DNA from 4 places in the Heyndrickxia faecalis genome. Region 2 is predicted to be linked to each of the others. Evidence: riboswitches for the same ligand, from Rfam matches in the RefSeq annotation. Region 2 holds a riboswitch; each other region holds the start of a gene.
The links. A riboswitch is a leader RNA that binds a small molecule or an ion and turns the genes downstream of it on or off. The one in region 2 is predicted to bind thiamine pyrophosphate.
Positions count from the first base shown of each region.

Region 1 (7,729 bases), 890 kb from region 2:
CGCAAAGAAAAACCGCTTGGCATTTTTCCAGGAGAAAATGGTCCGGTTTGGGGGCAGGCAAGAGGAACATTGGACATTTTTCCTCCAAGATCCCTCCAACAACTTGCTCGAATTTAAATATTACCACGATGAAAGCATGGTGTATTAACCAGTCCCATTCATTGCTCAAAGCATGCGATGCGGCTTTTTCCGGAAAGAGCCGCATCGCATGCTTTGCCATTTGGGCCAGGCGATAAGCGTTTTTTCCTGGCCCGAGACGTTTGATCGTTATGTTCAGCAGGATGGCAAAGCCCCGGAGGCCCTTTTTAGGCTTAACATGCAAACCGCAGGCATACAGCTGCGGTTTTTTTGCGGCTTCCCGCAGGAACATGCAGCGCTTGAAGCGAATAACATACTCTGCATGTTCCGCCACCCGGTTTTGTGATCCCATGCTGGCGGAAGCCAAAGCGATTTGGCTTCCAGAATGCTCCTTATTTATTTTCTAAATGGACAAAAGCTTTTGCGGCATTGACATGTGTTTTTGTGATCTTTGTCTGGTACAGCCAATCCGAAACGTCTTGCCATTTTTTCAGGCCCTGATCGGCAATCGTTTTATTTTTTTCGCTCATCAGCGGCAGCAAAATGTGCAGGCTCTTCGTTTCCACATTTTTATCCAGCGGTGAAGAGGCATCTTCATGTTTTAACAAAATGGCAAGCGCCTTTTCCGGATGTTTTTTGACATATTGCTGGCCTTTTTCGGCAGCAGCAAGAAATTTTTTAAAAATGTCTGGCTGCTGTTTCAGCTTATTTTCGTTTGCGATGAAAACGAGTTCGGCATAATCCGGAACACCGTATTTTGCCGGATTGAATGCTCTAACGGGTACGCCTTCCTTTTCCAGCAGCAACTGTTCATGATTAACAAAACCGCCGACGATCGCATCAGTTTTACGGGCTGTCAGAGCAGGGATTAAATCATAGCCAACATCCACTGTTTTCACCTTGTCCGGATCGCCCCCGTCTGCTTTGACCATTGTCCGAACGACTGCTTCTTCCAGCGGAATGGAAGAATAGCCGACCGTTTTGCCCGCCAGGTCTTTCGGTGAGCGGATACCACTTGAAGCTGGCACCATCACACGGTTCAGCGTATGGCGGACGACGGTGCCAAAAGATTGGACCGGAATATTCTCATCGCGCGCGATTAACACTTGGGGTTGATAACTTAATGCAATATCAATTCGATTCGCAGCCGCAAGTTTTAACGGGTCATTTGTGTCAGAAGGCATTTTGATGCTGACATCAAGGCCCTGCGCTTTAAAATAGCCTTTTTCCTTGGCTACATAAAGAAAAGAATGAACCGCATTTGGATACCAATCCAGCATGATCGTTACTTTTTGCGCATGTTTCGTTGCTTGCTGCGAATGATTGCTGCAGGCACCTAGCATACACGCCAGTACAGCGACCATTACCCATCGTTTCTTCATTGAAAATCCCCCTAAATTTTTGTTCTGTTTTTCAATAAGCTTTTTTCCATCCCATAAATAAGCAAAAATAATCCCATGCCGAGTGCAGCCAAAAGAAAAACGGCCGAAAAAACAGCGCCCGACTGCAAATACCCAGACATTCGCTTGCTAAAAAAGCCAAGCCCCGCAGTTGCGCCAAGCCACTCTCCGATCGCTGCCCCGCTGACACAATATACAACCGATAATTTCAAGCCGGATAAAAATTGGGGAAGGGCCATCGGGACAGAAAGTTTTCGGAAAATATCCCAACGGCTGGCGCCCATTGTCCGAAACAAATTCAGATAGGCGGGATCGACGGTTTTTAATCCGTCAAAAGTGCTGATTACAATCGGAAAGATAGCCGTTAACACAATAATCGCTACCTTGCTCCAAACTGAATAGCCGAACCACATCATAAAAACAGGTGATACGGCGACAAGCGGGATCGTTTGCGAAATAACAAGAAACGGATAAAAGATTTTTTCAGCCGTTTTGGAGACATACATGATGACACCGATCATCACTCCACCCGCAACAGATAAAAGAAAACCGATGCCGACTTCCTCCACTGTCGCAGGCAAATGCACATTTATTAGTTGCCTGTGATTTTCTATGAAAGATGCATAGATTTGGGTAGGGGACGGCAAAATGAAAGACGGGATCACCCCTTTCTGTATGACCCACTGCCAGCCGGCTATCAAGACCAGCATCGTAACGCAAAAAAGTCCGTAATCCCCCAGCCATTTTCGCCACTTCATTTAGGAAACCTCCTTTCATCCGAACTTCCAATATGTACAAGCTGCAAACCGTTCCAAAGCCCGTTCAACCATTTGAATTTTTTCCTGCTATAGCAATCTTCCACCTACTTTTTGTTTTTATTTCTTCCTGCCCGTCGTCATTGACGGGGTTTTTCCGGTTACCGCCCTAAAAGCAGCTATTTTCCCTCCCTTCCAACAGAAAAAAGCCAGGCCTGTAAAAGACCTGACTTTAATAAGCAAGAAAATTTCCCAAAATCCCTACTTTCCTACGCCGGCATGATCCGGATCAGGTCCAAAGGGTTGAAAAACCAAATGTTTTTCTCTCAGCCCGCCAATCCGGGCACCCCTAGTAGTCTGAAATATTCACTTTTTTCCATTATAGGCTTTCTATTTGCCTGTGTAAAGTAGTGCAAGCTTTTTTTAATTCAATTTTCTTTCTTCCCTTTCTGCCCTCCTGCTGTTTGGAATAAAGGCGCCAACATTACAGGCCCCGGTAAAAAGAGATCCTGAACATCGGGAAAAGTTCGCGCTAACTGAAGGATTCCGCTTTCTCTCCGGCTTTCCCGTTTTAAAAATGGGCCTGATCGTTTTTTGTACCATGATACTGGCCTTGCAAATTTCCGATTCCCAGGCCATGATATTAATAACTAAAACTTGAAAGTACGAAAATCGTGCAAACTCCTTGTCGCCACTGCGGTTATCCCGTCTAATTTAGAGCTAAGCTGCTTTAATTAGGTGTTTTTGATAGCTGACATGTAACTTTTTTTAAATTGCTCAAAGTAGTATTTAGTACTTCTTCACAAAGGATATACTCATCCTTAAAGGCTTCTCTAAATAAATCAATCATTGTTGAATCGCTTCTGCGAAGGTGATGTCAGTAAGTTCATCAACCATGAGATAAAACAACTCACCCAGGGTCCGATCATCTACCTGTTCACGGTGTTGGACTGCAAGGATTGAGTAACCAATTGCGACAAGAGCGGTATGTGCAAAGATACCGTCATAAGACAATCCTTGATATTTTGCCAGGAGGGGGTACTGTTTACACATCTTGAAGTATACTTCAATCGACCAGCGCTTTCCGTAAAGCTGAATAACTTCATCTTCAGAGAGCCGGGTGTCCGTTGTCGCCAAGACAAGGTAATCATTTCGTTTATTGCGGTTGCGGATATAAACGAGTTTGACTGGCACCGACGTTTCCCCGTCTACTGCTTCAACAAGAATGGATAACAGATAGCGTGAACGTCCGCGACGTTTCTTCTGGGTGTTAAAGACCGTTTTCACATCCATCAGTCCATCGTTGAATTGGTAATAAACTTTCTTAGAACGTTTCACCATGGCTACTCCATGAAGTCCCATTTCACGCAACTGATGAAACATCTTAGGGCTAGAAAACCAGGAATCAAACAAGACGTAGGAAGCATTCACTCCTTGAGACAAGGTTGATGATATCAATTCCAACACTACATTGGTTGCTTTGCGCTGTGCCTGAATCTTACGCTTTCCTGAAAATGTACGGCCGTCAATGGATTTTGGGCTGCACACTTGATTCTTGCCAGAAAGCAAGGAAAAGTTAACAGGAAGGAATGTATTGCCGTCACTCCAACCGAGTTGAAGAAACCGAAAGCCACGGGTATGTTTGTGTTTCGCATGGTCAAACTGAAACGCCGCAAGTTCAACGTGCTTTGCGCTGGCTCGCTCATACATGGAATCATCCACAATGAATACATTCCGGCGTGTTGGTTCGGTCAAGGGTTCGATGAACACAATGATACGGCGGCAGAGCAAAACCAAGAACTTTTGCCAATTGATTTTGCCGTTATTCAGTAGATTACGGAAAGTCTTATCTGAGAATCCGAGCTGATCTTGATGCTTCAAATAATCACGGTATGCAGATCTGTTTGAGAAAAGTGTACTGATCAAATAACAGAACAGTGTTTGAAATGGAACACCTTTTGTCTTTACAGCGTTTGAAACCTTCGCAATTTGAGATAAGCGGAAACGCAAAAAAATGCTTCGATTGAAGATAAAATTTCAAGAGATTGATGGTCGTTTTGTGTTATAATTTTCATAACATGAACACTCCTCGATTAATTGCTAGTTAGCACTTCAATTATACCGAGTTTCCAGTGTTCATGCTTTTATTTTTGCTCTAAACCCTTGTAAGACAAGTAATGAGAATGAATTTTAGTGTTTCAAGTTTTAGACGATAATCTATAAAGCCCAAACCTGTTTCTAATTAAAGCGGGTTTGGGAAACTTGATTACTATTTTTTGTAAAGTTCCCCTACCGCACACTTCATTTTTGTTTAACAAGACGATGAATCATAATTAAAAAGCCGCAGATTATAATCTGCGGCTTACTTTGGCCCGGCAACGTCCTACTCTCGCAGGGGGAAACCCCCAACTACCATCGGCGCTGGAAAGCTTAACTTCCGAGTTCGGGATGTATTCGGGTGTGGCCTTTCCGCCATCATCACCGGACCTGTATTTTATTTTGGGATGTGTTCCCTGAAAACCGGATGGGAGAAAAAACTGTAAACGGAGAATAGCTTTGGTTTCTAACTTTGAAAATTGTCTAGCTCCGGTGCCTAGCCCCTCGAGGTCGAATAACCTGCCCGTCACGGAGCCAAAAGACGGCTCCATGCCGGTCAGAACATTCGCTTGTCGGGGCTAAACAAGGCACCTTCGCTTTTCTATTTGGTTAAGTCCTCGATCGATTAGTATCCGTCAGCTGCACGCGTCGCCGCGCTTCCACCCCGGACCTATCAACCTGATCATCTTTCAGGGATCTTACCAGTTAAAACTGTGGGAAATCTCATCTTGAGGGGGGCTTCATGCTTAGATGCTTTCAGCACTTATCCCTTCCGCACATAGCTACCCAGCGATGCCTTTGGCAAGACAACTGGTACACCAGCGGTGCGTCCATCCCGGTCCTCTCGTACTAAGGACAGCTCCTCTCAAATTTCCTACGCCCGCGACGGATAGGGACCGAACTGTCTCACGACGTTCTGAACCCAGCTCGCGTACCGCTTTAATGGGCGAACAGCCCAACCCTTGGGACCGACTACAGCCCCAGGATGCGATGAGCCGACATCGAGGTGCCAAACCTCCCCGTCGATGTGGACTCTTGGGGGAGATCAGCCTGTTATCCCCAGGGTAGCTTTTATCCGTTGAGCGATGGCCCTTCCATGCGGAACCACCGGATCACTAAGCCCGACTTTCGTCCCTGCCCGACTTGTAAGTCTCGCAGTCAAGCTCCCTTATGCCTTTACACTCTGCGAATGATTTCCAACCATTCTGAGGGAACCTTTGGGCGCCTCCGTTACCTTTTAGGAGGCGACCGCCCCAGTCAAACTGCCTGCCTGACACTGTCTCCCACCCCGGTAAGGGGTGCGGGTTAGAATTTCAATACAGCCAGGGTAGTATCCCACCGATGCCTCCGCCGAAGCTGGCGCTCCGGTTTCCAAGGCTCCTACCTATCCTGTACAAGCTGTACCAAAATTCAATATCAGGCTGCAGTAAAGCTCCATGGGGTCTTTCCGTCCTGTCGCGGGTAACCTGCATCTTCACAGGTACTATAATTTCACCGAGTCTCTCGTTGAGACAGTGCCCAGATCGTTACACCTTTCGTGCGGGTCAGAACTTACCTGACAAGGAATTTCGCTACCTTAGGACCGTTATAGTTACGGCCGCCGTTTACTGGGGCTTCAGTTCAGAGCTTCGCCTTGCGGCTAACCCCTCTCCTTAACCTTCCAGCACCGGGCAGGTGTCAGCCCCTATACTTCGCCTTGCGGCTTCGCAGAGACCTGTGTTTTTGCTAAACAGTCGCCTGGGCCTATTCACTGCGGCTTCCCGGGGCATACACCCCAAAAAGCACCCCTTCTCCCGAAGTTACGGGGTCATTTTGCCGAGTTCCTTAACGAGAGTTCTCTCGCTCACCTTAGGATTCTCTCCTCGCCTACCTGTGTCGGTTTGCGGTACGGGCGCCTTTCACCTCACTAGAGGCTTTTCTTGGCAGTGTGGAATCAGGAACTTCGGTACTTTAATTTCCCTCGCCATCACAGCTCCGCCTTGGCGCGAAGGATTTGCCTCCGCACCGGCCTAACTGCTTGGACGCGATCAACCAGTGTCGCGCTTGCCCTATCCTCCTGCGTCCCCCCATCGTTCAAACGGTGAAGAGGCGGTACAGGAATATCAACCTGTTGTCCATCGCCTACGCCTTTCGGCCTCGGCTTAGGCCCCGACTAACCCTGAGCGGACGAGCCTTCCTCAGGAAACCTTAGGCATTCGGTGGAAGGGATTCTCACCCTTCTTTCGCTACTCATACCGGCATTCTCACTTCTAAGCGCTCCACCGGTCCTTCCGGTCCGGCTTCAACGCCCTTAGAACGCTCTCCTACCACGGACACCAAACGGTGTCCATCCGCAGCTTCGGTGATACGTTTAGCCCCGGTACATTTTCGGCGCAGCGTCACTCGACCAGTGAGCTATTACGCACTCTTTGAATGATGGCTGCTTCTAAGCCAACATCCTGGTTGTCTAAGCAACGCCACATCCTTTTCCACTTAACGTATACTTTGGGACCTTAGCTGGCGGTCTGGGCTGTTTCCCTTTCGACCATGGATCTTATCACTCACAGTCTGACTCCCAAGCATAAGTTTTTGGCATTCGGAGTTTGTCTGAATTCGGTAACCCGATGAGGGCCCCTCGTCCAAACAGTGCTCTACCTCCAAAACTCTCCGCTTGAGGCTAGCCCTAAAGCTATTTCGGAGAGAACCAGCTATCTCCAAGTTCGATTGGAATTTCTCCGCTACCCACACCTCATCCCCGCACTTTTCAACGTGCGTGGGTTCGGGCCTCCAGCAAGTGTTACCTTGCCTTCACCCTGGACATGGGTAGATCACCTGGTTTCGGGTCTGCGGCCTCATACTCTTTCGCCCTGTTCAGACTCGCTTTCGCTGCGGCTCCGCTTCTTCAGCTTAACCTTGCATGAGACCGTAACTCGCCGGTTCATTCTACAAAAGGCACGCCATCACCCGTTAACGGGCTCTGACTACTTGTAGGCACACGGTTTCAGGATCTCTTTCACTCCCCTCCCGGGGTGCTTTTCACCTTTCCCTCACGGTACTGGTTCACTATCGGTCACTAGGGAGTATTTAGCCTTGGGAGATGGTCCTCCCGGATTCCGGCGGGATTCCTCGTGTCCCGCCGTACTCAGGATCCACTCGGGAGAGAACGAAGTTTCAGTTACAGGGCTTTTACCTTCTCCGGCAGGCCTTTCCAGGCCGCTTCACTTACCCCGTTCTTTTGTAACTCCCATATGAGTGTCCTACAACCCCGGAAGGCAAGCCTTCCGGTTTGGGCTGTTTCCTGTTCGCTCGCCGCTACTTGGGAAATCGCAATTGCTTTCTCTTCCTCCGGGTACTGAGATGTTTCAGTTCCCCGGGTGTGCCCTTCCTGCCCTATGGATTCAGGCAGGAATCCTGTCCGAT
Region 1 covers NZ_CP158453.1:2,001,082-2,008,810, forward strand. Annotated here, with positions in the region: gene ABR335_RS09745 (VOC family protein) at 1-148, shown strand, start outside; gene ABR335_RS09750 (ABC transporter substrate-binding protein) at 471-1,460, opposite strand; gene ABR335_RS09755 (ABC transporter permease) at 1,472-2,236, opposite strand; TPP riboswitch at 2,483-2,594, opposite strand; partial or broken gene ABR335_RS09760 (IS4 family transposase) at 2,954-4,308, opposite strand; rRNA gene rrf (5S ribosomal RNA) at 4,604-4,719, opposite strand; rRNA gene ABR335_RS09770 (23S ribosomal RNA) at 4,936-7,729, opposite strand, start outside.
Region 1: another riboswitch for thiamine pyrophosphate. It lies ahead of ABR335_RS09755 (ABC transporter permease); the one in region 2 lies ahead of ABR335_RS14010 (MTH1187 family thiamine-binding protein).

Region 2 (7,729 bases):
AACGGTGTTGACGGCAGGCGGCTGATGGAAAACTATTATTTAATGAACTGCGGGGAAATGGCGGCGGAACTTTCGGATTTGGAAAGCGCACTTAGACGCCCGCTTACGGAAAAAGATATGGAGCCTGTTTCATGGGTCTTGTATGCTGCCGGGAAAAATGTCACGGCGGCGGAATACGCAAAGAGCCTTGCGGAGTGGGATAAAGCCGCAGCACAAATGGCTGCTTTCCATGAGACTTATGACCTGTATCTCACGCCTTCAACCGCGTTTCCGGCACCAAAAATCGGGGAACTTACCCAAACCGGGAAAGAGCGGGATCGCTTGTTTGGCGTTACCGGACTCCCAAAAGAAAAGCAGCAGGCACTTGTCTATGACATGTTTGAACCGAGCTTAACGTTTTCCCCGTTTACGCAGCTCGCTAATTTAACCGGGCAGCCGGCGATCAGTCTGCCGGTTCATGTAACAGCGGCCGGGCTTCCTTTAGGGGTACAGCTGGTTGCGCCGAAAGGAAATGAACATTGGCTGCTGGATGTCGCTTATGCGCTCGAACAGTCGGAACTTTGGGTTGGCATGCAGGGAAACCCTTGCCTTTAAAGCATGAATAAGCGGCGTTACTTACGCACGGGTTGGAACTCTACGTTAAGGAAGGAGACCAAAAATCCCCGCTATCTTAACGTAGGGCGTTCTATGTTAAGGAAGGGTGAAAAAAGCAGGATTTATCTTAACATAGAAAGGAAGCTCGACAAAAAGACATGCTTTCTTAATGTAGAGACGTCCTACGTTAAGGAAGGCTGTCCAAAAGTCCCGCTTCCTTAACGTAGAGGCGTTCTACGTTAAGGAAGCTCGAAAAAAATGCCCGCTTTCTTAATGTAGAGGCGTTCTATGTTGAGGAATGCCGGCAAAAAGTTCCGCTATCTTAACGTAGAACTCTCTATGTTAAGGAAGTCCGAAAAAAAGACATGCTATCTTAACGTAGAGGCGTTCTATGTTAAGGAAGGCCGTCAAAAATCCCCGCTATCTTAACGCCCCAATCTTTACCAAGGCAGGCAAAGGCCGGCTTGTGCACCGCCCCATCCTTTTGAAAATTTTTTGCCAAAAAGGATGACTTTCATGTTACAATAAAATTACAAGGAAAAAAAGCAGGGGAGCCGGTTTGGCTGAGAGGATGCCGCTTTGCATCGACCCTTCACCTGATCTGGATAATGCCAGCGTAGGGAGTCTTATATTGAAGCATGTTTCGGCATGTTTTGGATGGACAGGCTTTCTTGCGCATGCAATGAAAGCTTTTTTATTTGAAAAAAAGGAGGAGAATTTGATGGAAAAATCGAATCAAGTAACGGTTTCTTTTTCAGTTGTTCCGCATATTAAAAGTGATGACTTATACGGTGTCGTCGACCGCGCGATCGAAGTCGTCCAAAATGCCGGCGTACGTTATGAAGTCGGGGCAATGGAAACGACGATGGAAGGCGATCTTGACGAGCTGCTTGAGATCATCAAAAAAGCGCAGGATGCTTGCGTTCAAGCCGGTGCGATTGATGTCCTCACATCGATCAAAATCCATTACCGGCCAAGCACCGGGGTGACAATGGATGAAAAAATTGCAAAATATCGCGAACAAACGCCGCAGCCGGTTCGTTAACACGGCGCTCACGGCTGCCTGGCTCATTTTTTTGCTCTTCGTCTGGCAAGGGGTAACGGCCGGCTTTCATATCAGTGAATGGATGCTGCCAAAACCGACGGAAGTATGGCAGGAATTGAAAAGCCTGCAATGGATGGTTTGGCCCAATATTTGGCAAACTGCAAAAGAAGTATTGATCGGACTAGCCTTTTCCATTGTGATTGGCGCAGCAATTGCCGTTTTTATGGATATGGTTCCCGTTTTCCGGATGCTGGTCCGGCCGCTTTTGGTCGTTTCGCAAACGATTCCGATTGTGGCAATTGCGCCGCTTTTAATCGTCTGGTTCGGATTCGGGCTCCAGTCCAAAATCATTGTGGTCATTTTAATCTGCTTTTTCCCGCTGGCATTGAGCATCCTGGAAGGGTTTCAAACGGTGGATGATGACCTGGTGAAACTGTTAAAGACCATGCATGCTTCAAAATGGCAGCTATACCGGAAAGTCAAATTTCCGGCTGTGCTCCCTTACTTTTTTTCCGGTTTAAAAATTGCCGTTACATATAGTGTGATGGGCGCTATTATCGGTGAGTGGCTCGGCGCAAGCGAAGGGCTCGGCGTCATGCTGACAAGGGCGACGAAATCTTTTATGACGGCCCGCCTGTTTGCCATCTCTGCTGTCATCATTGGGCTCACATTTCTTTTATACGGCGCTGTTGAATGTTTGCAAAGGCTATCCGCACCATGGGTATACCGAAAGGAAGATCATCAATGAAGAAAATTTTAATCATCTTGCAGGCGGCCATGTTGCTGCTTGCTGCTGGATGCACCGGCAGCGGGCAGAAAGAAAACAGCCAAAAAGCGCTGCAAAAGGTGACGGTTGTGCTGGACTGGTTTCCGAACACCAATCATACCGGCCTGTATGTAGCTAAAACAAAGCACTATTTTCAAAAGCAGGGCCTGGATGTGAAAATCATCCAGCCGGGGGACAATATTACGGCTGAACAAATGGTGGCTTCCGGGAAAGCGGATTTCGGGGTCAGCTATCAGGAAAATGTCACCACGGCAAGGACGGAAGGAATCCCGATTGTGTCCATTGCCGCGATCATCCAACACAATACTTCCGGCTTTGCTTCTTTGAAAAAAGACAACATCACTTCTCCGAAAGACTTTGAAGGAAAAAGTTACGGCGGCTGGGGTTCGCCGTCTGAAGAAGCCGTCATCAAAACGGTCATGGAAAAATACGGCGCCGACTACAGCAAAGTAAAAAATATTGTGCTCGGCCAGACGGATTTTTTCAAATCAATTGGGCGTGAAGCGGATTTTGAATGGATTTATTACGGCTGGGACGGCATCCAGGCAGAGCGGAGCGGGAAAAAACTGAATCTTATCATGGTCAAAGATCTCGACCCTGCGCTTGATTATTACAGCCCGGTCATCATTACAAGCGAAAAACTGGCCAAAGGGGATAAAACCCTTGTCAAATCTTTTATGAAGGCTACGGCACAAGGCTATACATTTGCGATCAAGCACCCGGAACAGTCCGCCGATATCCTGATTAAGGACGTGCCGGATACAAATAAAGGGCTTGTCCGCGCCAGCCAGAAGTGGCTAAGCACGAAGTACCAGGACGATGCCGCGGAATGGGGGGTACAGAAGGAAGAAGTGTGGCGCCGTTATATGGACTTCCTTTATGACCATAAAGTCATTAAGAAAAAAATCAACATCAAGGCTGCCTACACAAACGAATTTCTTCCAAACCGGCCATGACGTATTTGCAATTGGAAGGTATTACGAAAACATTTGGCGGGAAAAAAGTGCTGGAAGGCATTTCCGCAACGATCCGGAAAGGTGAATTCTGTACTTTTATCGGGCCGAGCGGATGCGGAAAAAGCACGCTGTTAAATATCATTGCCGGGATTGAAAAGGCGAATGGCGGCAAAGTGCTGCTTGACGGCAAACCGGATGGGGTTCAGGATGCCGCCGGTTTCATGCCGCAGCAGGATTTGCTTCTGCCTTGGCGGACGGCACTGCAAAATATTGTCCTGCCGCTTGAAATAAAAGGGATGCGGAAACGGGAACGGGTTTTGCGGGGGATGGAGGTGCTCCGGCAGTTTGGCCTTGAGGATTACGCCGGCCACTATCCCGGCTCGCTCTCCGGCGGCATGCGGCAGCGGATCAGTTTTTTGCGCACGTATTTATGCGAAAAACCGGTTATGCTGCTGGACGAACCGTTCGGGAAGCTCGATGCTTTTACAAAAATGGATGTCCACCGCTGGCTGCTTGAATCGTGGGAGAAGGGAAACCAGACGATTCTTATGGTTACCCATGATCTCGATGAAGCCGTGCTGCTATCGGACCGTGTTTTTGTCATGTCACAGCAGCCGTCCGCCATCATCCACGAATTGAAGGTGCATTTGCCGCGCCCGCGGAAATGGGAGATGCTCTCTTCGGATGCGTTGAAAAAAGACAAAGATGAACTGTTAAGAGAACTTGCCTCATTTTTGGGGAAATAAAAAAAGGTTTGGAGATGCTCCAAACCTTTTTTTACAAGTTCAGCATATTGGATGCCGCATATTTTTCGACGGAAAGGCCGGTCCGGTCAATTTTGGCCGGTTCAACCAGCACATGCGGAAAATGGGCGTGGAGCGTTTCTGCCATGGCCTCTGCCTCTTCGAACGGCACGAGCGAAATAACCGTCGGGCCGGCGCCGCTAATGACCGTCCCGTACGCGCCGAGTGATTTGGCCAGCCGGCGGATCTCCAAAAATTCGGGGATCAATTTTGTCCGGTACGGCTCGTGAAAACGGTCCTGTTCCATCATTTTTCCGGCCAGTTCGTACTGGCCGCTTATGAGCGCCGCAATAAAAAGATTGCTGGCCGCACTTCCTTTTACTGCCTCTTTCCGTGCATAAAAATCAGGAAGCACTTTGCGCGCATCTTCCGTTTTTAACTCATAACCGGGAATAAACAGGAGCAAATCCGCCATAATGTCAAAAAACGGCACGACTTCGACTCGTCCGTCCCCTTGCTCGGCTGAAACAACGAGCCCGCCGAACAAAGATGCTGCGACATTATCCGGATGCCCCTCGATCCGGGAGGCAATGTCCAGCTTTTCCGCAAGCGAAAGCCCGAGATTTCCGGCAAAGTTAGCCAGTTCAATGCCGGCCACAACGGCTGAGGCGCTGCTGCCAAGCCCGCGGGCAAGCGGAATTTCACTGTCAACGATGACTTTGCACGAGGCAAGCTGCACGCCGTGTAAATCAGCAACCTGCCGCGCAATTTTTAGGATAAAAGGGTCGCTGTCTTCCGGAAGCGGCGGCAAAAGGGGTGATACTTGTTCAAAAACCCATTCCTCGCTGTCGCGTACTTCAAGCGTTAAAAAACGGTTGAGCGCCATGCCGACTGAGTCAAATCCGGGCCCGAGATTTGCCGTGCTTGCGGGGACGCGGATAACCAGCCTGTTCATACATGGATCACATTCGAAAGATAATCTGTCACGGCTTCTTCCGTTGCCGGCAGCACGGCAGGCCGGACTTCGACTTGGGACATGGCGGTTTGTGGGTCTTTTAGCCCGTTTCCGGTCAGGACAGCAACCACTTTGCTTCCATTTTTGATCTGTCCCGTTTTGACCTGCTTGATGACACCGGCGATGGACGCACATGAACCCGGCTCGGCGAACGTCCCTTCATTGCGGGCGAGCAGCCGGAACGCATCAAGAATTTCAGGGTCTGACACCGAGTCGATTACGCCGCCTGATTCATCGCGGGCGTTGACAGCCAGTTTCCAGCTTGCCGGGTTGCCGATCCGAATCGCGGTTGCGACCGTTTCCGGGTTTTCGATCACCCGGTCCCGGACGATGGCAGCTGCGCCTTCCGCTTCAAAGCCGTGCATTTCCGGCAGGCCGGTTTCGAATTTCTCATTGAACTCTTTGAATCCCTTCCAGTACGCGCTGATGTTTCCGGCATTGCCGACCGGGATGGCAAGGACATCAGGTGCTGAACCCAGCTGCTCACAAATCTCGAAAGCTGCCGTTTTTTGGCCTTCCAGCCGGTAAGGGTTAACTGAGTTTACAAGTGTAACAGGCGAAGTTTCGCTTACTTTCCTGACGATTTTAAGCGCCTGGTCAAAATTGCCGTCAATTTCCACGATTTCAGCGCCGTACATAACAGCCTGTGCCAGTTTGCCAAGCGCGATTTTTCCGCTCGGGATCACGATGATTGCCCGGATTCCGGCTTTTGCGGCATAGGCGGCCGCAGAAGCGGAAGTGTTGCCGGTGGAGGCGCAGATAACGGACCTGCTGCCGTTTTCGATCGCTTTCGCAACCGCCATCACCATGCCGCGGTCTTTAAAAGAGCCGGTCGGGTTCAAGCCTTCAAATTTTCCGTACAATTCCACGCCGAGCTTTTCCGAGAGGCGGGCAAACGGGATAAGCGGCGTATTGCCTTCAAATAATGTCAGTTCCGGTGTTTTGTCTGTGACGGGTAAAAATGATTTGTACTGTTTGAGTAATCCTGGCCATTGATTCATGTTTTTATGCCTCTCCTTCAACACGGTAGTAGCTGTTCACTTCTTTGACAACAGGCATTTCATTTAACTGCTCGAGCGCCTTTTGGAAACGGTCGAGCGACACTTTGTGGGTAACAATGATGATTTCCGCAAGCTCATCGCGTTTATCAGGCGTCTGCAAAATCCGTTTAAAGCTGATATTGAGGGCGCTGAAGGCGGCTGTAATTTTAGAAAATGCGCCGACCTGGTCTTTTAAATGCATGCGGATATAAAATTGCCCGTAGCGCTGCTCAGGCGGCATGAGTTTCCGTTCAAAGCGCGGGCCCCTGAGGTTCCGGCCGTTCACGCCGAGCTGCATGTTTTTAATCGCGGCAATACAATCGCTCACGACCGCGGTCGCAGTCGGCATGCTTCCGGCGCCGGGCCCGTAAAACATTGCCTCGCCGATTGCTTCCCCGTTAATATAAACGGCATTGAATTCGTTTTTCACGGAAGCAAGCGGGTGGTTTTGGGCGATAAACGCCGGCTGCACGCTCACTTCAATATGTTCATCCTGGCATTCCGCCAAGCCGATCAGCTTCATCGTATACCCGAGCGTTTTCCCATAATGCAAATCTGCGGATGAAAGATGGGTAATGCCTTCCACTTCCACATCTTCAAGTTTCACATTTGTATAGAATGCGAGCCTTGCCAAAATCGCCATTTTCCTTGCCGCATCCAGGCCTTCCACATCTGATGTCGGGTCGGCTTCGGCAAAACCAAGTTCCTGTGCCTCTTTCAGCGCCTCGTCATAAGAAACGCCTTCATCCATCATTTTGGTCAAAATAAAATTGGTTGTCCCGTTGACGATCCCCATCACTTTTTGGATCCGGTCGGAAACAAGGCCGTCTGTAAGCCCCCTGATAATCGGGATGCCGCCGCCGACGCTTGCCTCATACAGCAAGTCACACTGGTTTTTCCAGGCCAGTTCCTGAAGCTCCGGGCCGTAGAGGGCAATTAAATCTTTGTTCGCGGTCACGACATGTTTTTTATTTTCAATCGCCTTGACAATGTACCGGCGGGCTTCATCAATTCCGCCCATCACTTCAACGACGACATCGATTTCCGGGTCATTTAATATCTCATCGGGATTTGTAGTGACAGAGGCGGGATCAATGTCTACACCGCGATCCTTTTCGGTGTCGCGCACGAGAATTCGTTTCACCTTTACTTCACGCCCAAGCTGATGGACGAGTTCCTCCTGATGCTGCCGGATCAGTTTGACAACGCCGCAGCCAACGGTTCCGAGTCCAAGCAGTCCGATTGAAACGTCCGATTTCATTTGATCACACCTCTTTATGTATTTTTACAGAAAACAAATGTCTTTGTATAATAGACATTAAAGCATGATTACAGAGGAAGATCAAGTCTTTCTTTTTTAAAAAGTAAGAAAAAGAATCAGACGTGCAGTGCTGGTTGCGGGCGCCGCTCCAGGCAAACTTCGAGGATTTCAGCATTCATGGCGTCGTTTTTTTGGCTTATTTCAATCGCATGCGGGAGAAAGCGTTCAGCCGGCGAGACTGCGGTTTCCCCACATACATCGATGCCGAATACTTGTTTTTGATCGAGA
Region 2 covers NZ_CP158453.1:2,892,117-2,899,845, reverse strand. Annotated here, with positions in the region: gene ABR335_RS14015 (amidase) at 1-594, shown strand, start outside; TPP riboswitch at 1,132-1,234, shown strand; gene ABR335_RS14010 (MTH1187 family thiamine-binding protein) at 1,316-1,639, shown strand; gene ABR335_RS14005 (ABC transporter permease) at 1,590-2,387, shown strand; gene ABR335_RS14000 (ABC transporter substrate-binding protein) at 2,384-3,382, shown strand; gene ABR335_RS13995 (ABC transporter ATP-binding protein) at 3,379-4,128, shown strand; gene thrB (homoserine kinase) at 4,160-5,080, opposite strand; gene thrC (threonine synthase) at 5,077-6,141, opposite strand; gene ABR335_RS13980 (homoserine dehydrogenase) at 6,146-7,441, opposite strand; gene ABR335_RS13975 (arginase family protein) at 7,558-7,729, opposite strand, start outside.

Region 3 (7,729 bases), 780 kb from region 2:
AATAGGTAATGACCGAATACATAGCATATTTCCAGCTGAACACAAAGCCGGCACAGGTAAAAATGAAGAGATTGAGGCCGAGTATGATTTCACCGACAGAGAAAGGAAGCTTTTTGTTTAATAGAATGGCAAGCGCTTCTGTTCCGTCAAGGCAGCCACCCCAGCGGATGACAAGGCCGACGCCGATGCCAAGGATAATACCGCCAAAAACCGTACACAGCAGCAAATCATCCGTAAACACTTTTACAGGGGTCAGCAGGATGGTTGTCACCGACATGATGGAGATGCCGTAAAGGGTGGTCAAGGCAAAAGTTTTCCCGATTTGCTTGTACCCGATATAAAAGAATGGGAGATTTAAGATGAAAATAACTGGCCCCAGTTTCCAGCCGGCAAGGTGGGAAAGGATAATCGAGATGCCGGTGATGCCGCCGTCCAGAATCTGGTTCGGGACAAGGAACAGCTCGAGGGCAACCCCCATAATCATCGCGCCGAGGCTGACAAAGATAAAACGCTGGCCAAGTACCGCCCACTTATTTTTCTTCTGCCTGAATTGGGCATATGTTTTTGCCGTTTCTTCCATATTTTATCCCCTTTCCAAATGTTTTTGTGAAAAAATGTACATTTTACGCATACATAAGCCGTTCCTTTAAGAGCGGCGTTTTCCAAAGCCAAGGATTTTTCCCTGAACCGGAGAACGAAAAAATATTTACAATGAAGGACGCTCCCGATCAAACAGATGAGAAAAAGCGGGCTTTTAACACAGAGGAGAAAATCGGTATAAATATCTATAATATAATTATATTATAAGAAAGTTAAAAAGTGAATGAATATGCATTTCCATGTTGTTTAAATTTTTCCCGGCCGTTTTGAATCATGGGGAAGGGCGCGCTTTTAGGGGCCCAAATTGCCCGTATTGACCGCGGAAATGTTTATAAAAAAAGCCCGGCTCGGCCGGGCTTTTCAAATATCCAATCTATTCTTTTTCCAAGGCGGCTTTTAAAGCATCTGCCAGGCTGTTGCCGAAACTTTCCTCTTTCTTTGTGTATTTTTGCAGCAATTTCTTTTCTTCATGTTTTGACAAAGTTTTTTTCTTTTCGTCTGCTTTTTGGACAATATTGCAGTGGCGGCACTGGAAATAGACGCCGGATTTGCCGTGATGGATCTCCATCTTTTTATGGCAGGTCGGGCAGCGCCTATTTGATAGTTTCGGGCTTTTCCGCTTTGTAAACCGGCATTCCCGGTTTGAACAGACAAGCTTTTTCCCGTCTTTGCCGTTTACTTCTTTCATAAGGGAACCGCATTCCGGGCATTTTGTTCCCGTTAAATTGTGGGCGCGGTATTTTTTGTCACTCGTCCGGATTTCACGGACGAGGCGTACGGTTTCCCGGCGGATGGTTTCCAAAAACTGCTTCGGGTTGCCTTTTCCGCGGGCAATTGCTTCAAGCTGTTCTTCCCATTTGGCGGTGAGTTCCGGCGATTTTAGCTCGTCATTGACAAGGTCGATCAACTGCTTGCCTTTCGGGGTCGGCACAAGGCGGCCGGACTCACGGCTGATCGTTTCGGAGGAGACGAGCCGTTCAATGATATCGGCGCGTGTTGCCGGCGTCCCGAGTCCGTATTTTTCCATTCTCGAAAGAATATCCGCTTCGGAATACCGTTTCGGTGCTTCGGTTAAATGCTGGCTGAGCCGGATTTGTTCCAGCTTAAATTTTTTTCCTTCTTTGATCGAAAGCAGCGCCGTATTTTCCCGCTCCTGTTCATGGTGCAAAACAGCGGTAAAACCGGCATTTTTCACGGCCATTGTCCGCCCGGTCATGGTTTTTCCGCCTGCTTGAAGTTTAAATTGGACGGTTTCATATTCATAAACCGGATAGAATAGCGCAAGGAACCGTTTTACAATCAGATCATAGATTTTCCGTTCATCGGCAGACAAATCTGATAAGGCCGGGCGTTCATCTGTTGGAATAATCGCATGGTGGTCCGTCACCTTCGCATCATTGATGACACGTTTGGCCAGTATTTTACCTTTTCGGGAAAGGATCGGCTGAACTTCTTCTTTGTACGCATCTTTCACCGCAAGCAGCCGGTCGTACATCGTATTTTCCATATCTTTCGTCAAATATTTCGAATCGGTGCGCGGGTAGGTAACGAGTTTATGCTGTTCATATAAGTTTTGCAGCACATTCAATGTTTTCTTTGCTGTAAAACCAAAACGGTGGTTGGCGTCGCGTTGCAGTTCCGTCAAATCGTAAGGGAGCGGCTGCTGCTCTTGCTTCTGTTTGCGGATCACTTCTGTCACGACGGCAGTCTGCCCGGATAAAGCCGCATGTATGGCATTTGCTTTTTGCTCGTCAAATATCCGTTTTTCGCCATGATGGTCATACGATACTTCGAGTTTTCCGGCGAGCGCTTCAATGGTCCAGTATTTTTTCGGCACAAAAGACTGGATTTCCCGTTCGCGCTCGAGCACCATCGCCAATGTCGGTGTCTGCACGCGCCCGGCGGAGAGCGGATCGTTGTATTTCACGGTTAAAGCACGGGATACGTTCAATCCGATCAGCCAGTCTGCTTCGCTGCGGCAAACGGCGGAGTGGTACAGATTGTCATACTGCTTTGCCGGTTTTAACTGCTTGAATCCGTCTTTAATCGCTTTATCGGTCTGGGAAGAAATCCATAACCGTTTCACCGGTTTTCTCCAGTGCATTTTTTCCAGAATCCAGCGTGCGACAAGTTCGCCTTCGCGCCCGGCATCGGTTGCGATAATGCAGTCTTTGATGTCGCTTCTTTTGCCAAGCTGTTCGATCGCTTTATATTGCGGATAGGTCTGCCGGATTGTTTTAATTTCCATTTTATCCGGAAGAATCGGCAGGTCTTCCATACGCCATTCTTTATATTTCGGATGATAATCTTCCGGCATTTTCAGTTCGATCAAATGGCCGAGCGCCCATGTCACGATATAGCGCGGCCCTTCAATATAACGTTTTTTATTTTCCGTGCAGCCGAGGACGCGCGCAAGTTCGCGCCCGACGCTCGGCTTTTCGGCGAGTACAAGCGATTTCATTGCATAACACCTTTCTTTTATTCCTGTCTGAACAAGTATAACGCATCAAACAGGATTGATAAATCATTTCGTTTCTTCTGTTTTCACAGTGAAAATTTTGAAATGCAAACGGGCTTTTGGTAAAATGGTGGTTTGTAAGAGACAGTGTAACCTGAAAGCCTGCATTATATCTTGCAAATATAATTGGATAGGTGGTTATCAATAATGGAACAAACAAAGCCGTACAGAGTCTTATTGTATTACAAGTATGTTGAAATTGAAAATCCGGAAGCCTTTGCAGCCGAACATTTGCAGTTTTGCAAAGAGACCGGTTTAAAGGGGCGTATCCTCGTTGCCAAAGAAGGGATCAACGGCACCGTTTCCGGAACGGTTGAACAAACAACCAAATATAAAGAAAAGATGCACGCCGATCCCCGGTTCCGGGACATGGTCTTTAAAGAAGATGAAGCAGATGGCCATGCGTTTAAAAAAATGCACGTCCGCCCGCGCAAGGAACTGGTTACGCTGCGGCTTGAAAAAGACATCAATCCGAATGAAAAAACGGGAAAATATTTGTCTCCGAAAGAATTTCGCGAGGCGCTGCTGGCTGAAGATACCGTCGTACTGGATGCGCGCAATGATTATGAGTATGATCTCGGGCATTTCCGCGGGGCATTGCGCCCGGATATCCGCGCTTTCCGTGAACTGCCGGGATGGGTGCGCGAACATAAAGATCAATTAAAAGGCAAAAGAATTGTGACGTATTGCACAGGCGGCATCCGTTGTGAAAAATTTTCGGGCTGGCTTTTGGAAGAGGGGTTTGAAGATGTCGGCCAACTGCACGGCGGGATTGTAACATACGGAAAGGATCCGGAAGTGCAGGGCGAGCTGTGGGACGGCAAACTGTATGTATTCGACGAACGGATTTCCGTTCCGGTCAACCGAAAAGAACATGTCGTTGTCGGCCGGGATTATTTTACGGGGGAACCGTGCGAACGTTATGTCAACTGCGCCAACCCGGCCTGCAACAAGCAAATTTTATGCTCGGAAGAAAATGAACATAAATATATGCGGAGTTGCTCGCATGAATGCCGCACCGTACCAAATAACTTATATGTAAAAGAACACGGCCTTACACCGGAAGAAGTGGCTGAACGGCTGCGCCGGATCGAAGAAGAAGACGCGGCGTTAAACCGGTAACCGGTGTGGCTTTTAACCTTACGATCCGGAAAGCGGATGGTGAAAAAGGGCATGGAAACCGTGCTCGCTCCCTGCCGGAACGATTCCTTGCTTCGGAAACGGCATTTTCTTGAAAGAAACAAGGCCTAAAGAGCGGAATGTGAAAAAGAGAAGAAAAACCGGGAACTGCTGCAAACATCCCAGCTCGGGGGCAGGGTTAACAAGCGGTGCGTTCCGGAACAGAGAAAGGATTTGGTGCAACTGGGCCAAATCCTTTTTATCTGCCTGTTTTTTGTGTAAAATGGGGAAAAATGGGCATCTTTGCCGCTTCATACGCGGTATGGCAGAGGATGAAAATCAGCGGGCAATATTTTCAGGATAGAAAGAAAGGCGGGATTTGGATGTGCGGGAGGTACACGTTAACGGCATCTGTAAATGAATTGGAAGAAAGGTTCCATGCCAAAGCTTCTTTTTCAAGCAGTGAATATGCCAAAAGTTATAATGTCGCGCCTTCGCAAATGGTGGCTGCCGTGATCAGCGCCCATGGGCAGTACAGACTCGGTTTTTTAAAATGGGGCTTGATTCCTTCCTGGGCAAAAGATCCGAAAATCGGGCATAAGATGATCAATGCCAGAAGCGAAACCGTATTTCAGAAACCGGGTTTCCGGGAGGCAGTGAAAAGGCGGCGCTGCCTCATTCCGGCCGATTCTTTTTTTGAGTGGAACCGAAAAGACGGCACCCGGGCGCCGATGCGGATCAGGCTTAAGAACAGGGGCATTTTTGCGATGGCCGGGCTTTGGGAAAAATGGATGGACCAGGAAGGGAATCCGGTCTTTACTTGCACGATTTTAACGACAAAGGCGAACAGGATGATGGCAAAAATTCACGACCGGATGCCGGTGATTTTACGCAGGGAAGATGAAGAAAAATGGCTGGACACATCGGTCACTGAGGCGGGCCGGCTGTTGCCACTCCTTTCGCAGTATGATGCAGACCTAATGGAAATGTATGCCGTATCTGAACGCGTCAATTCGCCGAAAAACAATTTTCCGGAGCTGTTATTGCCAAAAGATTAAATTTTTTGTTGAAATGTTGTGGCAAAAAGTTTATCATAAAGGTGACAATTTCATGAACGTAACCACAGGGGGAGCGTTAAGCTGAGAGTGAACGCCATGTTCTGACCCTTTGAACCTGTCCGGTTAATGCCGGCGTAGGGATGTGGAATTTCTTTTGTCCTCCCATGGTTCGTTATGTTCATGCATACCAAAAGGGGGATTTTTTTATGGGCAAATTAAGTTTACAGGCTATGATTGAAGCGGCTATTTTTGCGGCGTTCGCGCTCGTGTTGGACTTATTGCCGTCCATTAAGGTGACGTCCGCGATTTCTCTGTCGTTTGCCATGCTGCCGATTTTTGTGGTCGCTTTTCGCTGGGGATTTAAAGCAAGTGTTGCTTCCGGATTTATTTGGAGCCTGCTGCAGATCGTCACCGGTGATGCTAATGATATTCTTAACCCGCTTCAGGGCATCATGGAATATCCGGTCGCTTTTTCGTTCATCGGGTTTGCCGGGCTTTTCCGGCCGCTTGTCGAAAGAAGCTGTCGTCACTATAAAAAGGGCACGATGACTTTTTGGATATGCCTTTCCGTTCTTACCGGAAGTTTTGCCCGCTATTTCTGGCATTTCGTAGCCGGCGTGATTTTTTGGGGTTCCTATGCGCCTAAAGGACAGTCGGCGTTTCTCTATTCTCTCATCATGAATGGCGGCACGATGATTGGGAATGCGATTTTATGCGCAGCTGTTGCGGCGATTCTCTTGAATGCCGCCCCGCAGCTGCTGACAAAATACCGCAATCCGCACAGGCATGCGGCATAAAAGCAACTTGAAAACGGCAAGGCCAACTGCGCCTTGCCGTTTTCGCTGAAGGAAAGAGGCTTCATGGTAACAGGCGCCTTGTAAAGCCGGCAGTCCGGTTTTTACTGCTTTTTCGGTTGATGATAGGAGGCTACGGGTAATGCTTTCGAGAAACGGGAAAAGATAAATAGAAGGAAAATGAAAGAAAGGGGATTTTATGGACAAAGACATTCATCACCCGTTTGGCCACCGGGTCATCCCGATGACTTCGATTGAAAGCGGAACAGGCAGAGAATTGCTGCCGGATCTCTATTGCCTTACCATCCAAATTGTCAATGTGTGCCTGATCGGCAGGGCCGGAACCGATGCATTTGTTCTCGTGGATGCCGGCATGCCGGGTTCTGCCGAAGCGATATTTTCAGCCGTGCGGGCACGCTTCGGGGAAAAGGCAAAACCAAAAGCGGTTTTACTGACGCACGGCCATTTTGACCATGTCGGAGCGATTGCGCCATTATTGGAAAAGTGGGACGTGCCGGTTTTTGCACATCGATTGGAGTTGCCCTATTTAACCGGGCGTGAAACGTATCCGGATCCCGATCCGTCCGTTGAAGGCGGCCTGCTGGCGAAGATTTCCATGATTTATCCGAATGAACCGGTTGATCTTGGCCATGCTGTCCAGCCCCTTCCCGAAGACGGGACGGTCCCATTTTTGCCGGGCTGGAAATGGATCCATACGCCCGGCCATTCGAGAGGGCATGTGTCGTTCTTCAGGGGAGCAGACAGCGTGTTGATCACGGGGGACGCATTTATCACCGTCAGGCAGGATGAATTTTGGAAAGTGCTGGTGCAAAGGCAGGAAGTAAACGGGCCACCGCGCTATTTTACAAATGACTGGAAAGCGGCCAAACGCTCAGTTGAAAAATTAGCTGCTTTAAAGCCGGAAACTGCTGTTTGCGGCCACGGGATCCCGATGTCTGGCTCCGGCTTGAGGAAAGGGCTTGAGGACCTTGCATCCAGATTTGATGAAATCGCGCTCCCGGATCACGGGAAATACGTAGATGGCACACAATAGGCGGTTTGTTCATTGCTTCCTTCCCCGCAAAGGTTTACAATAATTTGTAAATGGATGGATATAAAGGGGCGAGAAAATTGGAAGTCAAAGATTTTATGATCCGGGATGTTATTACGGTAAAAAAAGAGACAACGATCCGGGAACTGTTAAAGGTGCTTGCCCACCACCGGATCGGCGGCGTACCGGTCGTGGACGCGGAAGGAAAGCTGCTCGGTATGATCAGCGACGGGGATGTCATCCGCTTTTTGCAGCCAAAGGCACGGACCGTTTACGATTTTTATATTACGATCGTGGTAAATGAGCAGGAAGACTTTAATGAAAAATTGGTGCACAGCCTGGACTTCCCGGTGGAAAAGATTATGAAACGGCGGGAACTGTATACGGTAAGGCCTGAAGACGATTTTGAAAATGCGCTCAGGATTCTGGCAAAACACCATTTTAAAAAGCTTCCGGTCGTCAATCAGGCAGGGCGTGTTGTCGGCGTCATCTCAAGAGGCGATATCATGCGCCAGATTACGGATAAATTGCTCAACAGCTAAATCGCAATGTTTAGACCGGCCTCCCCGGGGAAGACTATACATAACAG
Region 3 covers NZ_CP158453.1:2,109,692-2,117,420, reverse strand. Annotated here, with positions in the region: gene ABR335_RS10325 (YitT family protein) at 1-580, opposite strand, end outside; gene ABR335_RS10320 (DNA topoisomerase III) at 974-3,061, opposite strand; gene ABR335_RS10315 (rhodanese-related sulfurtransferase) at 3,266-4,240, shown strand; gene ABR335_RS10310 (SOS response-associated peptidase) at 4,621-5,295, shown strand; TPP riboswitch at 5,353-5,453, shown strand; gene thiT (energy-coupled thiamine transporter ThiT) at 5,502-6,092, shown strand; gene ABR335_RS10300 (MBL fold metallo-hydrolase) at 6,289-7,143, shown strand; gene ABR335_RS10295 (CBS domain-containing protein) at 7,221-7,682, shown strand.
Region 3: another riboswitch for thiamine pyrophosphate. It lies ahead of thiT (energy-coupled thiamine transporter ThiT); the one in region 2 lies ahead of ABR335_RS14010 (MTH1187 family thiamine-binding protein).

Region 4 (7,349 bases), 880 kb from region 2:
TTCGCCACTGGTGTTCCTCCACATCTCTACGCATTTCACCGCTACACGTGGAATTCCACTCTCCTCTTCTGCACTCAAGCCTCCCAGTTTCCAATGACCGCTTGCGGTTGAGCCGCAAGATTTCACATCAGACTTAAGAAGCCGCCTGCGCGCGCTTTACGCCCAATAATTCCGGACAACGCTTGCCACCTACGTATTACCGCGGCTGCTGGCACGTAGTTAGCCGTGGCTTTCTGGCCGGGTACCGTCAAGGCGCCGCCCTGTTTGAACGGCACTTGTTCTTCCCCGGCAACAGAGTTTTACGACCCGAAGGCCTTCTTCACTCACGCGGCGTTGCTCCGTCAGACTTTCGTCCATTGCGGAAGATTCCCTACTGCTGCCTCCCGTAGGAGTTTGGGCCGTGTCTCAGTCCCAATGTGGCCGATCACCCTCTCAGGTCGGCTACGCATCGTTGCCTTGGTGGGCCATTACCCCGCCAACTAGCTAATGCGCCGCGGGCCCATCTGTAAGTGGCAGCCGAAGCCGCCTTTCCTTTTTCCTCCATGCGGAGAAAAAAACTATCCGGTATTAGCCCCGGTTTCCCGGCGTTATCCCGATCTTACAGGCAGGTTGCCCACGTGTTACTCACCCGTCCGCCGCTAGCCTTTTAAAAGCAAGCTTTTAAAAGGCCCGCACGACTTGCATGTATTAGGCACGCCGCCAGCGTTCGTCCTGAGCCAGGATCAAACTCTCAGTAAAGATGTTTGATAAAAGTTCAAAAAGAATTTGACATTTCGTTTTGTCCAGTTTTCAAGGAACAATCTTTGCTGTTCTTAACAGTGACTTAATTATTATATCAAAATATCAATTCGCTGTCAACATCTTTTTTTAACCCCGTTGTTTATCCACCTAACGGGTCAGCTCATTTATCATAACATTTATCCGTAACTTAAGTCAATAAGATAGAGCAAGGTAATGTTTTCCATCTTTTTTTAAGATCCCTGCTCCTTAATATAATGAAGAAACAGGGATCTATGCTACAAGTTAAGATGGCGGAACAGCATTGAGCTTCCTCTGTTACATACGTACAGGTCGTTTTCAGGGAACCGCAGTACTCCTGTCACAGCAGCCGTTTCTTTTATCCATTCCCTTTTTTCAGCCATAATTTCCGGAATGGTTTTTGCCAGTCACTGGCAAGCACCTTTACACTTAAAATTTCTTCTATCGCATCAAAATTTGTTCTATCATGGTATCTGATGTTATTGATATGCAGGATGGAAAGCTGTTTTTCCCCTTTTTCAAGGAGGATAAAGCTGTCATTTTTCCGGACAAAACCTTCTTCGAGCACACGCATATAGAAGCCGGACCAGCCAGTTTCCACAATATCGGCAGGAAAACTGTCCAATCCGTGTTTCGCAGCAATTTTATAGCAAGGCTCCCGCGGCTGTGATACCTGCACAACCGCTTCCCCCATTTGAAAAACATCGCCGATATGGATATCTGCTTCCGAACATCCCGAGAGCGTAATATTTTCGCCAAATGCCCCCGGCTCAAAAGTCCGGTTAAATTTCTTCCCCCATACCGGAAAATGATCACCAACATACACGCAGACTGCTTTATCCGCTCCGCCATGATGCACAAGGTCCGCCTGCTTGTCCCCTTCGAAATTTTCTTTTGCCAGATATACCGGGCCTTCCTGTGGTGTTTTAAAAATGCCACTCTGCACCACTTTCTGTTTATAGGCAAGCGCCTTTGGTTTGCCTGTATTTACCGAAACAACAACACCGTCCGCCATCATGCCTGCTCCTTTCCCAAATTGCTATCTAAATTTTACCATCATTTGCGTAAACTTTGAAAAACATTTTAAGAAAATCCCGCATGTCTCCCGTTTGACTTTCCGGATTCGCTGTTTTCAATCCTTTTGCAAAAAGGTTTCTAAAAGTTTTACCGCTTCATTATATTTTAGCGTAACTTTTCTTGTTGCCGCTGCCGGAATAATAGCAATTTCGCCCAGGTGCTTCAAACATTTCGTCTGGCCTTGTTCTGCCGGTAAATGAAAGGTGTAGTCTTCCAGCTGAATGAGCAGCAATTTCTTTCCATTCTGAGTATGATAGCCGATCATTTCAGCCTTATTTTCATCAAGCAACTTGCGGAGGACAGCATCTTTTAATGCATACAGTTTTAATTGCCGTGTTTTTGCTCTGTTGACCACACCATAATTCCTGTCAAAATAGTTTATCTTTTTTGTATCCCTGCTTTTTTTAGCTGACTTGTTGATAATATATAGAGATTCAGCGATGTTATGAATCGTCATTTCGAGTTTGGATATATCCGTTTGTCTTTGTTTCACGACCTGTGTTTCGTTTATATCGTACAAAGGATATTTTTTTCCGCGATAGCCGATTTTCATCGCTTTGGGTTCCCCGACAGGCTTCCGTTTTAATGCTTTCAGCTGTGTTTTTGTTTTCAGATTTTCCGGTACATCCTCCCATTTTCTGTAATTTTCCACTGCCTCTCCCCCTTATTCGCATAAACCATTCTCTGCGCCTTGCCAGCACAAAAAACAACAAATGATGAGAGGTTATCTGGTTTTAACAGCCCTCACCTTCCCTTCCACCGGAATGTTTGTTTGTATTTTATCACAAGAACAAACGTTTTATCAACCAAGATATTGAAAAATTCTCGCAAAAAATTCACCGCCATTCAGCCTGCTTGGCACCAAAAAAGCCAGGCTCCTACACCCGGCTTATCTTGATTCCATTTTTAAACTGTCAAAAGGCGCAGGGGGCTTTACGCCTTCATTATAAAGCGAGCTCCCTTTTCAACAGGACAGCTGCCGCTTCTGCATCTTCCGCGCCTGCGATCGCAGAAATGACGGAAACGCCGTCTGCGCCCGCTTCTATGACGCTTTTTGCATTGCCCGGCCCTATGCCGCCAATTCCGACAATTGGAATCCGGATGCCATTTTGGCGGATTTCGCGAATGACGGCTGTGCCTTTCGCTTCTTTCGCATCTTCTTTCGATTTCGTCGGAAAAATTGGGCCGACGCCAAGATAATCCGCGCCTCCGTTTGCTGCCTGCCTGGCTTCCTCCAACGTATAGGCCGAGACGCCGATGATCTTATCCCCCAACTTTTCTCGTACGGATGCCAGCGGTTCATCTTCCTGCCCGACATGCACACCATCAGCATCCAGTTCCAACGCAAGTGCAATATCATCATTTACAAGAAAAGGAATCCCGTTTTTTTGGCATATCCACTTCAATTTTTCACCAAGCGCTTTCTTTTCTTCGCCTTTTCGTGCACCATTCCCTTTTTCACGGAATTGAAAAAGGGTGACGCCGCCCCTGATGGCCTTTTCCAGCACTTGTTCCGGCGGCAGCGTGCAGTTCGGGCTGCCCATAATAAAATACAGTTTCAATGCGCCACGCAAATATTCGGCTGTCATCGGTTATTCATTCTCCTTTTTTGGTACGCCCAATGGTTTGTCGGCCCGTGCCCGTGTCCAATTTGAATGCCGTCTTCGATCGCGGCGGAAATGAATGCTTTTGCTGTCGACACTGCAGCAAATATATCCGCGCCTTTTGCCAATTCCGCCGTAATCGCCGAAGAAAACGTACAGCCGGTGCCGTGCGTATTTTTTGTTGCGTACCTTTTCGCTGTATATTCGTAAAAATTCACCCCGTCAAAAAGCAAGTCGCTCGAAACCGGGGAAGACTCATGATGTCCGCCTTTAATGAGACAATACCGGGGACCGCAATCCGCAATGATGCGTGCCGCTTCCTTCCGATCCCCGGCATTGCGGATGGGCATTCCTGCCAGTTCCGCTGCTTCCGGAAGATTCGGCGTCACAATGAAGGCGAGCGGAAGCAGCTTGCTTTTTAAGGCTTGAACCGCTTCCTTTTGCAAAAGGGTTTCCCCGCCTTTTGCAATGATCACCGGGTCCACAACGAGTTTTTCCCAGCGGTAGGTTTTGATTTTTTCCGCGGCCACTTCGATGATGCCGGAATCAAACAACATGCCGGTTTTTAGCGCATCCGTCCCCATATCTCCGGCAATGGACTCCAATTGGCGGGAGACGGCTTCGGGTCCGAGCGGAAATACCCCCTGGACGCCGCGTGTATTTTGCGCTGTCACCGCGGTAATCACGGACATGCCGTATACTTCCAATTCCTGAAATGTTTTCAAGTCCGCCTGGATGCCGGCACCGCCCCCGGAATCAGAACCGGCAATCGTGAGTGCTTTTTTCATGATGTTCACCCTTCTTTCTTTTCAAAAGAGGCATATTTTTGGATTTCTTCAGCTCCTATTTCTGCCAGCTGGTCTAAAAACGCCATTTGAAAACTGCCCGGCAAATCCCCGCCTGTTTTTTCTCTTGCGATTTCCGCAGCAGCGCCGTAAATCGCAAGCGCCGAAACGGATGCCTGAACCGGATCTTCCTCAACAGCGAGAAAGGCGCCGCAAACTGCGGACAAAAGGCAGCCTGTCCCGGTGACTTTTGTTAAAAGCGGGTGGCCGTTATGTACGAGATAGAGTTCGGAACCGTTTGACACCGCATCCGTCTTGCCACTTACCACGACCGTAGTATGAAGCGTTTTTGCCGCTTTTAAAGCGAGTTCGCCCGTATCCAGGCTGGTATCTCCTGCATCGACGCCTTTAACTTTGGCATCTATTCCGATCAGATTGGCGATTTCTCCGGCATTTCCCCTGATGGATGTGAAGCGGATTTCTTTCAGCAATTTTTTTGCCGTTTCTGTCCGGTAACGGGTTGAACCGGCAGCTACCGGATCGAGGACGACCGGAACGCCATTTTCATTTGCAGACTTTCCCGCCAAAATCATGGCTTCGACGGCTTTTTCGTTCAAAGTGCCGATATTTAACACGACCGCATTTGCCGCTTTCGCCATATCGGCAACTTCTTCCACCGCATCGGCCATTACCGGAGATGCGCCAAGTGCCAGGAGCCCGTTTGCTGTGAAATTAGCCACCACAATATTCGTGATATTATGGATAAGCGGATTGGCTTCCCTGATTTTTTCAAGCAGTTCAATTGGTTTTTCCTTTTCCATTTTCATTCCCTCCTAATCCATTACAAGTCCGCCGTCAACGACGAGGTTTTGCCCGGTTACCGCCCTGGCCCATGGCGATGCAAAAAACAACACGGCATCCGCAACGTCTTCCGGTTCTGTCACCTTTTGCAGCGGAGTAGTTTCCTGAATCAATTGAAAAACCGCTTCAGATGTGGCTGCACTTGCATCCGTCGTTTTCAGAAGGCCGCCGGATACCATATTAACGGTAATGCCATATTGCCCCAGATCTTTCGCCATGCTCCGGGTGAAGCCGAGGAGCGCTGCCTTGCTCGTATTGTAATCATGGTAGGCGACAACCGGATTTTGAAACAGGTTTGTGCCAATATTGATCACCCTGCCGAAATGCAGCCGTTTCATTTCCGCAAGGCCGGCCTGTATGGTATTTAATGCGCCGCGAACCGCACCTTCCATCTGCAAGCTGTATTCCTCCCACGAAATTCGGGAAGCATCGTGCCGGGATTCCGGATCAAAGCGGAAATGCACGAGGGCATTATTTACAATTGTCGTGACAGGCCTGGAAAAATAAGCTTCGGCCTGCCGGAACATCTTTCTTACCTGCGCCGGATCCCTTACATCCGCCTTCAGGGCAACCGCTTTTTCTCCTAAAATATTCTGAAGATCCTTTGCCTTCCCCTCACTCTCAAAATAGTTGATGACAACGCCCGCCCCTTCTCTTGCAAAAGCTTTTACAACTGCTTTGCCTAACCCCCTGCTTCCGCCGGTGACGGCAACCACCTGCTCATCGAGTTTCATTTGTCCCACCCCTTTCCATGCAAAAAAGCCAGGCCCGAAAAGACCTGACTTTATCAGCAAGAAATTTTTTTACAAATTCCTACTTTCCTACGCCGGTATGATCCGGATCAGGTCCAAAGGGTTGAAAAACGCCGGTTTTTCTCTCAGCCCGCCAGATCCGGGCACCCCTAGTAGTTTGAAAGATTATTTTTAGCTATTATATCCCTTTCCAACAAAGATGTAAAGTTTACAATCTTTTTAAAAAAACATAACTGACTTTATCATAATCCATTTTTTCTTCATAAAACCGGTGTGCGTCTTTTCTCTGCAGGCCGGATGACAGGGATACAATGCCGTATCCGTTTTCGCCGGCCTGTTTTTCCACATGCGCCAAAAGCCTGGCGCCGTACCCTTTTGATCTGTGCGCTTCATCCGTCACCAGGTCGCATACCCAAATAAACCGCCCGTTGTACAAGGTAATCATCGGCATATAGCCGGTTACCGCCACAATGTTTCCGTCATCTATTACTGCGGCCATCTTGTAATCCGATTTTTCTGCCGCCTCTTCCACCAGCTGGAGATAGTGTTCTTCGTCCAAATGTTTACGCAGCTGTTTCATCACCGGAAACGCTGCTTTCCACTCTTCCCGGTTTGCAAGTTCTTTTATTTTCATCTGTATATCCCTTCTTTGCCTAAATGGTAATGCATAATAATCAATTCGCCTTTTTTTCCAAACATCCTGCCCCCTTCATCCACAAACCCGGCTTGTCTGTACAAATTTTGGGCAGCAACATTTTCCGTATTCACCCCAAGAACCATCTGCTCTATTTCCAGAAAATGGGTACGGACAAAATGGGGCAGCTGTTTTAAACATTGCCTGGCGTATCCTTTTCCCTGCTGGTGGAAATCGGTTGAAAACGTCCGCAGCAATATGGCATGCGGATGATTTGTATATGGCCTGGCGCCATTTTTTTCATGGAGCACAAAAAAGTTTGTGATCCTGCCATGCCGGATTGCAACAACAGGGTGCCGTTCCGGATCATCTTTTGCAAGGGCAATGGCTTCATCCGGATGGCCGGTGAAACGGAGCTGATCATCCGTTATTGTATAGTTGTCCAATTGCTGCTTGAAATCATCATTGTAAAAGACCAGTTCCAATTCCATTACCCCTTGCATGTCGTTTCTACCAAATCGAGGGATAACCGTACCATATCCCGGCAGCGAATCCCGTTTTCATATATCGTTTCAGCATAATGCCTGACGAAAAAGCCTCTGTCCACCCCGGAGATCCGGAAACCGCATTTTTGATACAAGGCCAGCTGGCTGATGCTGGAATTGCCGGTGCCTACTTCGATCGTTTTAAATCCTCTTTTTCCTGCCCTCCGGATGGCATCCAGCACAAGCCGTTTTCCAAAGCCTTTCCCTTGATGTTCTTTTGCAACCGCCACATTCGCCAATTCCACGATTCCCGGCCTCGCCGGTAGCAGGATGTAAACGCCGATCACCTTTTCTTCAATTTCCGCCACATAGCATTCTCCGCGGTTGGCATA
Region 4 covers NZ_CP158453.1:2,010,085-2,017,433, forward strand. Annotated here, with positions in the region: rRNA gene ABR335_RS09775 (16S ribosomal RNA) at 1-738, opposite strand, end outside; gene ABR335_RS09780 (MOSC domain-containing protein) at 1,118-1,774, opposite strand; gene ABR335_RS09785 (YkyB family protein) at 1,892-2,488, opposite strand; gene thiE (thiamine phosphate synthase) at 2,781-3,425, opposite strand; gene thiD (bifunctional hydroxymethylpyrimidine kinase/phosphomethylpyrimidine kinase) at 3,422-4,228, opposite strand; gene thiM (hydroxyethylthiazole kinase) at 4,234-5,046, opposite strand; gene ABR335_RS09805 (3-oxoacyl-ACP reductase) at 5,059-5,820, opposite strand; TPP riboswitch at 5,888-5,999, opposite strand; gene ABR335_RS09810 (GNAT family N-acetyltransferase) at 6,047-6,472, opposite strand; gene ABR335_RS09815 (GNAT family N-acetyltransferase) at 6,469-6,963, opposite strand; gene ABR335_RS09820 (GNAT family N-acetyltransferase) at 6,963-7,349, opposite strand, start outside.
Region 4: another riboswitch for thiamine pyrophosphate. It lies ahead of ABR335_RS09805 (3-oxoacyl-ACP reductase); the one in region 2 lies ahead of ABR335_RS14010 (MTH1187 family thiamine-binding protein).